DNA from 4 places in the Lysinibacillus sp. NPDC092081 genome. Region 1 is predicted to be linked to each of the others. Evidence: riboswitches for the same ligand, from Rfam matches in the RefSeq annotation. Region 1 holds a riboswitch; each other region holds the start of a gene.

The links. A riboswitch is a leader RNA that binds a small molecule or an ion and turns the genes downstream of it on or off. The one in region 1 is predicted to bind cobalamin.
Region 2: it holds a riboswitch for cobalamin, as region 1 does, so the genes downstream of both, ACIQLB_RS08620 (ribonucleoside-diphosphate reductase subunit alpha) here and cobT (nicotinate-nucleotide--dimethylbenzimidazole phosphoribosyltransferase) in region 1, are expected to answer to the same signal.
Region 3: it holds a riboswitch for cobalamin, as region 1 does, so the genes downstream of both, mmgD (citrate synthase) here and cobT (nicotinate-nucleotide--dimethylbenzimidazole phosphoribosyltransferase) in region 1, are expected to answer to the same signal.
Region 4: it holds a riboswitch for cobalamin, as region 1 does, so the genes downstream of both, ACIQLB_RS22430 ((2Fe-2S) ferredoxin domain-containing protein) here and cobT (nicotinate-nucleotide--dimethylbenzimidazole phosphoribosyltransferase) in region 1, are expected to answer to the same signal.

The regions. Positions count from the first base shown of each region.
Region 1 covers NZ_JBIVRU010000001.1:575,533-577,735, forward strand. The annotation lists gene cobT (nicotinate-nucleotide--dimethylbenzimidazole phosphoribosyltransferase) at 13-1,068, opposite strand; cobalamin riboswitch at 1,182-1,359, opposite strand; purine riboswitch at 1,577-1,675, shown strand; gene add (adenosine deaminase) at 1,744-2,203, shown strand, end outside.
Region 2 covers NZ_JBIVRU010000003.1:270,409-272,611, reverse strand. The annotation lists gene ACIQLB_RS08620 (ribonucleoside-diphosphate reductase subunit alpha) at 1-1,237, opposite strand, end outside; cobalamin riboswitch at 1,399-1,586, opposite strand; gene ACIQLB_RS08615 (hypothetical protein) at 1,697-2,203, opposite strand, start outside.
Region 3 covers NZ_JBIVRU010000004.1:187,454-189,656, forward strand. The annotation lists gene mmgD (citrate synthase) at 1-926, opposite strand, end outside; cobalamin riboswitch at 1,119-1,313, opposite strand; gene ACIQLB_RS09870 (NUDIX hydrolase) at 1,470-1,673, shown strand; gene ACIQLB_RS09875 (LysR family transcriptional regulator) at 1,857-2,203, shown strand, end outside.
Region 4 covers NZ_JBIVRU010000025.1:15,043-17,245, reverse strand. The annotation lists gene ACIQLB_RS22435 (energy-coupling factor ABC transporter permease) at 1-323, opposite strand, end outside; cobalamin riboswitch at 467-651, opposite strand; cobalamin riboswitch at 881-1,065, shown strand; gene ACIQLB_RS22430 ((2Fe-2S) ferredoxin domain-containing protein) at 1,202-1,573, shown strand; gene cobJ (precorrin-3B C(17)-methyltransferase) at 1,578-2,203, shown strand, end outside.

The sequences.
Region 1 (2,203 bases):
AGATTAATAAAGTTACTTTTTCAACAGCAGCATAGATTCCTCTAATGTAGCCATGTTTTTCATCATAGAGCAAGCTGCGTCCAAAATAGGAAAGGCTAAAGCTGCACCAGAGCCCTCGCCTAATCGCATATTCATCTGTAGCATCGGTTCAATTTCGAGCATTTCAGCAGCAATTTTTGCACCTGGTTCTTCAGAAGCATGAGAAGGAATGATATAGTCTTTGACGTTTGGCTCGAGTTCGTATGCAATAAGAGCAGCAACAGTAGAAATAAAGCCATCAATAACAACAGGTTTGTGATGTGCGGCAGCTGCAAGTATCACCCCAGCCATAGCTCCTATTTCTAACCCACCGACCTTTGCAAGAATATCAATAGCATCATCGCGGTTTGGTTTATTTAATGCAATAGCATCATGAATGACTTCTACTTTATGCGCTATCCCCCCTGGTCCAACACCTGCACCGAAGCCTGTCACTTCATTCGGATGACATTCACGAAGAACCGATAATATGGCAGCACTCGGTGTTGTATTACCAATCCCCATTTCACCTGTCCCGAGTACATTTATCCCCTTGCTTATTTCTTCCGTAGCTACTTCAATTCCTACTTCAATGGATTGAATGGCTTCTTCCCTTGACATAGCAGGACCTTTTGCCATATTGTCCGTTCCATATTTAATTTTTTTTATGATGACACCAGCATTATGCGGAATGTCCTCTTTTACGCCAACGTCTACTGTGACAATTTTTGCATCTGTAATTTTTGCGATCGCACAGACACCAGTTCCTCCTCTAGGGAAATTTAATGTTTGAAAGACCGTCACATTTTGCGGATTAGATGTCACCCCTTCATCACAAACACCATGATCTGCAGCACAGACAATAATTGCTTTATTATCAATCGCAGGGAATAGGTCTCCTGTAATACCGGATAGTTGCACAGCAAGGGTCTCCAATTTCCCTAAGCTTCTAGGAGGCTTGCAAAGTGCATCTATGCGTTCTCTTGCCTTCTCCATCATTTTGTGGTCGGCACTTTGAATGTTTTGAATCGTCTGTTGTAATAATTGCATGAAAATTTCCCCTTTCTTTTTTGCCCTTATTACTCGAAGAATGATTTAGAGAAAAAAATAAAAAGCCTGTAGTTTATTCCATAACAAATAAACTACAGACTTTTCCATCGTCTATATAATCGAAGCAATAGGCAGGTCTCCTGGCTCAATTTCAACATTTCATAGAACCTTCCCAGAACGATGCTAGTGGTTATTCTCTATGAAACTCCCTTTTACAGTGGTGGGACCGCTAAAGCTTTTCACTTTATTCCCTATTCTCCCGCAATGGGCACCTAATGCTTTTATGCAATTATTTTAAATTTACGACAAAGTGGTTTTTGTGTCAATATATTAGTGAAATTGTATATTTCTTTCCAACGTTTCTGAGTTACATATAGATACTGAACTTACGTGTTCAATTAGAGCAATCACTTCTTATGCATATGTTTTTAGAATAAACACAATGATTTATCGGTGTTAGGAACCATGTTGACAATCCGAATTTTTTTTATTATCATATTAAAAATCGTTAATGATTTCAATAGTATTTCGTATAACCCCAATAATATGGTTTGGGGGTCTCTACCAGGAACCTAAATTCCTGATTACGAAGAAAGTACAAAATTTGTATTTTCTTTGTAGTCAGGAATTTTTTTTTTGTATTTTAATCTAATAATTTATTTCAGGAGGTCAAAAATGAACTTTTTAGCATTGCCTAAAATTGAACTACACTGTCATTTGGATGGAAGCTTAAGGGCTGAAACTATTATCGATATTGCACAGAAGGAAGGTATTCCGTTACCCTCTTTTGATAAGGATGAACTGCAAAAGGAGCTGATTGCTCCGTTAGAATGTGAATCCCTTGATGAATATTTAAAAAGATTTTCTCTTCCTAATTTGGTCATGCAGTCAAAGGAGAACTTAAGAAGAATTACTTTTGAGCTATTTGAGAATGCAACAAGAGAAAATGTGAAATATTTAGAAGTCAGATTTGCCCCGTTACTTCACACATTACAAGGTCTTGGTGTTGAAGAAGTTATTCAATCTGTTATAGAGGGGATGAGGGATGCTGAAAGCTGTTACGAAATAAAGGGAAATATAATCTTGTCTTGCATGAGGACGATGTCTGTAGAAAGCGCATTTGAGGTGGTTGAAA
Region 2 (2,203 bases), on a different contig from region 1:
GATAGAACATAAAAGGCACGCCTGTTTCAAGCTGTGAGCGCATAATACGCTTCATAATATCAATGGCTGGTACGACTTCACGACTTAACAATGGATTCGCGATACATTCCGCATATTTAGTACGGAAAGAGCCGTCACCCTTTTTCTCATCGTAGTAATCCTCTAGTGAGTAGCCCATGATTTCTCGCACTTCATGTGGGTCAAATAAATGCCACTCCCCACGTGCCTCAACAGTTTCCATAAATAAATCCGGTAAGCACAGCCCTGTGAAAATATCATGGGCACGCAAACGCTCATCCCCATTGTTTAAGCGTAAATCTAAAAACGTAAAGACGTCTTTATGCCAAATATCTAGGTATACAGCAATAGCTCCTTGTCGTTGACCTAGCTGATCGACTGAAACCGCCGTATTATTAAGTTGTTTAATCCATGGTAAAACGCCACTTGATGCACCTTTAAAGCCTTTAATAGATGAGCCTCGGCTACGAATTTTGCCCATATAAACACCAATGCCACCGCCGTACTTCGATAATGTTGCGACATCTGTATTCGTGTCATAAATACTTTGTAAACTATCATCTACTGTATCGATAAAGCAGCTAGATAGCTGTCCATGTGTTTTACCAGCATTCGATAATGTTGGTGTGGCAACAGTCATATATAAATTACTCATCGCCCAATACGATTCACGTACTTTTTCTAAACGATTTTCTGTTTCATCCTGCATCAGGGTCATCGCAATGACCATCCATCGTTCCTGCGGTAGCTCCACTGGTGTTTTCGTGTAGTCACGGACTACATAGCGGTCCATTAATGTTTTTAAGCCAATATACGTAAACAACTCATCTCGACTTGATTCTAAATAAGAAGCGAGTTCCTGAAGCTCCTGCTCACTATACTTTGTTGTTAAACTTTCATGATACAAACCAGCTTCTGTATAGTGTGCTAAATGTTCTGGGAAAACTTTATAAACATCCTTCACTGAAACACCACGGCGCATTGCAAATTGATCATATAACTTTTCTAAATAAATTTGAGCTGCGACAAATGTCCAGTATGGCTCCTCTTCATCAATGAGGCTAAGCGTTTGTAAAATCATCGCATCTGCCCATGCTTCAAATGTGGCATTGTCGTTTTTTCGTAGCCATCGATCCGATAACCTTACAAAACTTTCGAGTTCATCCTCCGTGTAACTTTTCTTGAGCTTAGTCATTTGCTGTTCAATTTGAATTGTCATGTAACATTCTCTCCCTTTCCTTCTACAGCAACACAAAAAGCGATCACGCAACATTTATCGGTTACGTGATCGCTGTAAAATCGGAAATGGAAATGAAGGACATGCACACAAAGAAGTGAACAAATCTTTCGCCTCCACTTCTCAATCCCCGAAGAATGTGTTGCTGTCTTGAACAACTCGGCAGGTCTCCTGGCTCATGCTTCCTCCAAACGATGGCCTTCCCGTTCTTCACAGTGGCCTAATCATCATTTGTCAGCATTTACAGTTGCGGGGACAGCTTCGGCCTAAGATGACTCTTTTTCCGAATTCCCTTTTAAACCATATTGGTACCGCTTGTCCAAAATACTATATATTGTGTTTTAACTCCTAAACAAATCTAACATATTGTGTTTATTGTTGCAATAGGCGTTTTGCCCCTTGCACGTTATAAAGTGCTACATTTTCTCGAAGCAAGCCCAATTACAATGCAGTTTTACATAGTTTTTCAAAATTTCTAGGAAAATTTTTTTGTGCTTGCTGCTCTTTTTCTGGCTGTATTCCTAGCAAAACTACTGCACATGGACCAGCCGATTTCTCAACATCTAATGAACTTTTGACCTGTTGTTTGCCAAAAAGTCGGGTAAATTCTGCTTGCAGACCTTTTGATCCAACTGGCCATATTTGCTGCACTATTTCCTCATTCCATGCCTGAAAAATGGGTTGCAGCTGTGCGACATCTTCAGGCTGTGCAAGGACTTCATTGCCTACAAGTGGCAGTCCATAGGTGTACCAACTTAGTTGCTCAAGCTTAGTTGCTGTGCGTTTCTGTTGCTCACCAAGCATCGTTACAGACAACCCTGATTGTAAAGTGGGCATATTGGACTCTGTGCTACCGTCTATTGGCGGACAACTAAGACCAGCCTCATCAAAAACCTGCTGAATGCCTGCCACATAACGAGACCATGCAGCATCCCCTGAAAAATTAGC
Region 3 (2,203 bases), on a different contig from region 1:
GGGTACAACCCTTTTTTCTGTATCATCACTTTTTCACCAGCTTCACACATGTGATATAAGCGGTGATCCCCTTGCTCCAAACATAATTTTTGCAAAGCCTCTTTCATAATTTGTGCTCTTGGGTCCATCTTTTTCATATATACACGGTGACCAAAGCCCATAATCTTTTCTTTATTTTGTAGTTTGTTTTCCAGCAATGTTTCAAAGCCTTCAACTGTTTTGGCTTCAAGAAGCATATACATCACTGCCTCGTTTGCCCCACCATGTAAATTACCTTTCAATGATGCGACAGCTCCAGTTAAAGCACCATACAAATCAGATTGTGTAGAGGCAATTACACGAGCTGTAAACGTCGAATTTGGCATCTCGTGTTCACTATATAAAACGAGTGACTGATCAAAGATTTCTTCTTCTAACGCAGTTGGTTTTCTGCCAGTAATCATGTAATAAAAATTTGCACTATAGGAAAGCCGGCTATCAGGCTCCACGACATCTTGACCATTTAATACACGATAGCTATTCGCTACGATGTTGGGCATACCACCTAAAAGTCCATATGCTCGCGTCAAATTCTTTTCAGTAGAACGATCATTGATGTGCTGATCATAGCCTGCTAAAACAGAAATTCCTGTTCTAAGCCCATCCATAGCATGTGTTCCATTAGGTAATAACTTGAAAATTTGAAAAATCTCTTGTGGAACTTGATAATTTGATTTCAACTGGTCCTGTAAATCAACTTGTTGCTCGGTAGTTGGTATTTCCCCATGCAATAATAAGTAGACAATGTCTAAATATGAATATCTCTGTGATAATTCAATCAAATCATAGCCTCTAATGACAATTTGACTTCCTACAGTGTCTAAAAAAGATAATTTTGTTTCAGCGGCAATGATGCCATCAAGACCAGGCGAATAATTTAACTCCATTCATTACAACCCCTTTGTTTAATTATTCTTGTAAGCGCTACCAATCAAACACAAAAGAACAACAAAAAAACAACTTCTACCCCTTTGTGAAGTTGTTAATCTACAAAAGCATGACAGAACAAAAAAACAGTGAATTTACATGAATTCACAAAAATCATGCAGTAGCTAACACCTCCCTATCCTCGTAGGTCAATTGATGCTTATTTAGTGGCAGGTCTCCTGACTTATGATCAACGCTACAATAACACCTTCCCATTTTGACAAACAAAACAGTGGTCTTGTTATCGAACTCCTAAATACAGTTGCGGGACAGTGTTGGACTCTCACCAACTTCCCTTTTAATCAAATAGAATCAAATCCATTTGAACCACCAAAATTTAGCATATTCAATTTGTCTTTTTACCTTAACATAGAGCTTTCAAAACAATCAATATAGTTGAAATTTAGAAAAGCTTGATTATAAAAAGCTATTTTCCATTTTTGAAGAACTATTCTATATTTTTTAGCACTATTTTGCACAAAAAAGATTGTTGATCAAAACTAATGAAGCTATTTTTAAAACTTGTAAGTAGAATAGAGGATTCATTTTATGGAAAAACGAATATGTTCGATACTTTGGTGGGGATTAGCAGGGGGCACTATGAAATAACTGAGACTTTAAAAGATGTTGCTTGCCGTGAACTTCATGAAGAAACAGGACTCTTGGCCAATGAAATTACCTTGATTGGCATTTTTTCAGAGACCTGATTATTACTTCCAATTTCGAAATGAGGATGAAGTCTATATTGTCATTTATCTTTATATTGCTAAAAATGTAAACAGGACTCTTACATATCACTAAATTTGATATCAAATCTCGATGAATTATACGGTACTCTATATAAATAATGATATAATATAAGAAATAATTTTATTAAAGAAGGTACGAATATGGAAATACGACAGCTTGAATACTTCTTAGTACTGTGTAATGAACTTCATTTTACAAAGGCTGCCGAAAAATTGAATATTACTCAACCAACGCTTAGCCATCAAATTAAAGTATTGGAAAATGAACTGGGCATTCCACTATTCGATCGACTAGGGAAAAAAATAGCGATTACAGATGCTGGTAAGATATTACTTGAGCAATGTACCTATATATTCCGTGCAATAGATAATACAAGCAATCAGATAATTGAACTTAAAGAATTAAAAGCGGGGAAATTAGTTATTGGCACTTTACCTGGTGAATTAACAAATTTAGTGTCAGACTATTTGTTAGACTATCATCTTGA
Region 4 (2,203 bases), on a different contig from region 1:
GCTAATGGTCCAAAAAGAACTGTTCCAAGCCCAACTCCTGTCGGATGTGAGCAACTTCCCGTTACAGAAGGAATTTTTAAAGCTGATAGCACAAAGGCAAAAGCACCCGATAGACCTAATATCATTTTTGTTTCAGGATTTTCATCGATGGTTTTACGAATAGAACGTAATCCTAAAATAATAAAAGGAATCGATATGACCCACCAAAAAATCGCCCATTCAATTGGCAAAAAGCCCTCCATAATATGCATCGCAAATGCACGATTTGGCACAAATAAAAATGCCAATAAGAAATAACTAAGCTTCCAACCTGAGAATTTCAAAAATCTCTCCTCCTCAATAAATTATTTCGAATTAGCGTGCGCAAATAAAAAAGCACTTCTCCATTTGCGGAAAAATGCATAGCTGAAAAAATGCAAATAAAATTCTAATTTGCTAAGCCGCACACCCATCCTCGTAGGTTGAAACGATCACATATTTTTCGGCAGGTCTCCTGGCTTTAGTTCAACGTTTTATAGGCCTTCCCATCCTTTGGATAGTGACATTCTCTATAAAACTCCCTAGTACAGTGGCGGGACCGCGCCGGACTTAAACCGGCTTCCCTTTTAAGCGAAATGCTGAACAAATCGCACCGAAAAAAGATGAAGTTGTGAGATTTCACGACAAAGTGTAACATGATTTTCCATAAATATGCTATACTTTTTATGAAAATATTTTTAATTGAGTTTCTATGTCGAAAATTCGGATAAATGTAATATGAATGTCGCATTTTTCTAAAAAAAGTTAATAAAAATGTCACAATTTAAGAAAGAAATATTGAAATTATGAAAAAATAAGCTATGATAGAAACAGTTTTCAATTTTATAAAAAAATAATAAATTCATATAAAACATCCATAAGTGCTTGAAATATTTTCAAGATAATAGGGAAATCGGTGAGAATCCGATACAGCCCCCGCTACTGTAATAGCTGATGAAATCGCGGAAGCCACTAGTGAAATCTAGGAAGGCGCGAAAGTAAAAGGAAGCTTAAGTCAGGAAACCTGCTTATGTGATGATGCATGCAAACTTTTCGGAGGGAGAAGTTGAAGCGAGAGCGAGTACACAACTATATTCGTTTTTTTTGCTTCTACAAAACCTTTACTCTTCGTCTAGAGTAAAGGTTTTTCTTTTTCCTAAAAGCAAATGAGGGGAGAACAACTATGACAACTTGGAATTTAGAAGGGATGAAAACACATCTTTTTATTTGCAATGGTAGTAGCTGTATGAAAAAAGATGCTGAGGATATTACACAAGCAATCCGTGATGAAATACAGTTGCTGGCACTTGATAAGGAAATACATACGACAAGGACCCGCTGTAATGGCAGGTGTAAGGATGCTTGTGTTGTCATTGCTTATCCTCAGGGAAATTGGTACAGAGTGCCGACAACGGAGCATGCGAAGGCACTCGTGCAAGATTTAAATCATGAATCGTTACATAATGAGCATGTCTTTACATTGCGTGAAGGTTCGTTACAACGTACAGCACAAACAACAGCCATTAAAGGTATTGAAAAGGTGAAAGAGGGGTAACAAAATGGCGCAAAAAGGTAAGATTTTCGTAGTTGGCTTTGGCCCTGGAGACTTTAAACATATTACGACTCGTGCTGTGGAGGCACTACAACAAAGTGATATGATCATAGGCTATAAAACTTATGTTGAACTTATTCAGGATTTAGTTAGTGCAAAGTCAATTATTAGTACTGGTATGACAGAGGAAGTTTCACGTGCACAGGAAGCGGTACGTCAAGCAGAGGCTGGAAGTATCGTATCGGTCATTTCCAGTGGAGATGCCGGGGTTTATGGAATGGCTGGATTAGTGTATGAAGTATTAATCGAGCTAGGATGGACAGAAGCAACTGGTATCGAGGTAGAAATTGTTCCTGGTATTTCAGCTATTAATTCGTGTGCAAGTTTACTAGGTGCTCCCATTATGCATGACGCCTGTACCATTAGTTTAAGTGATCACCTAACACCTTGGAATTTAATTGCAAAACGAGTGGAAGCGGCAGCTATGGCGGATTTTGTTATTGCTCTTTATAACCCGAAAAGTGGGCGTCGTACGAGACAAATCGTTGAGGCACAACGAATTTTATTAGAATATCGTTCACCAGATACGCCGGTTGGACTTGTGAAAAGCGCGTATCGTGACCGTCAGGAAAT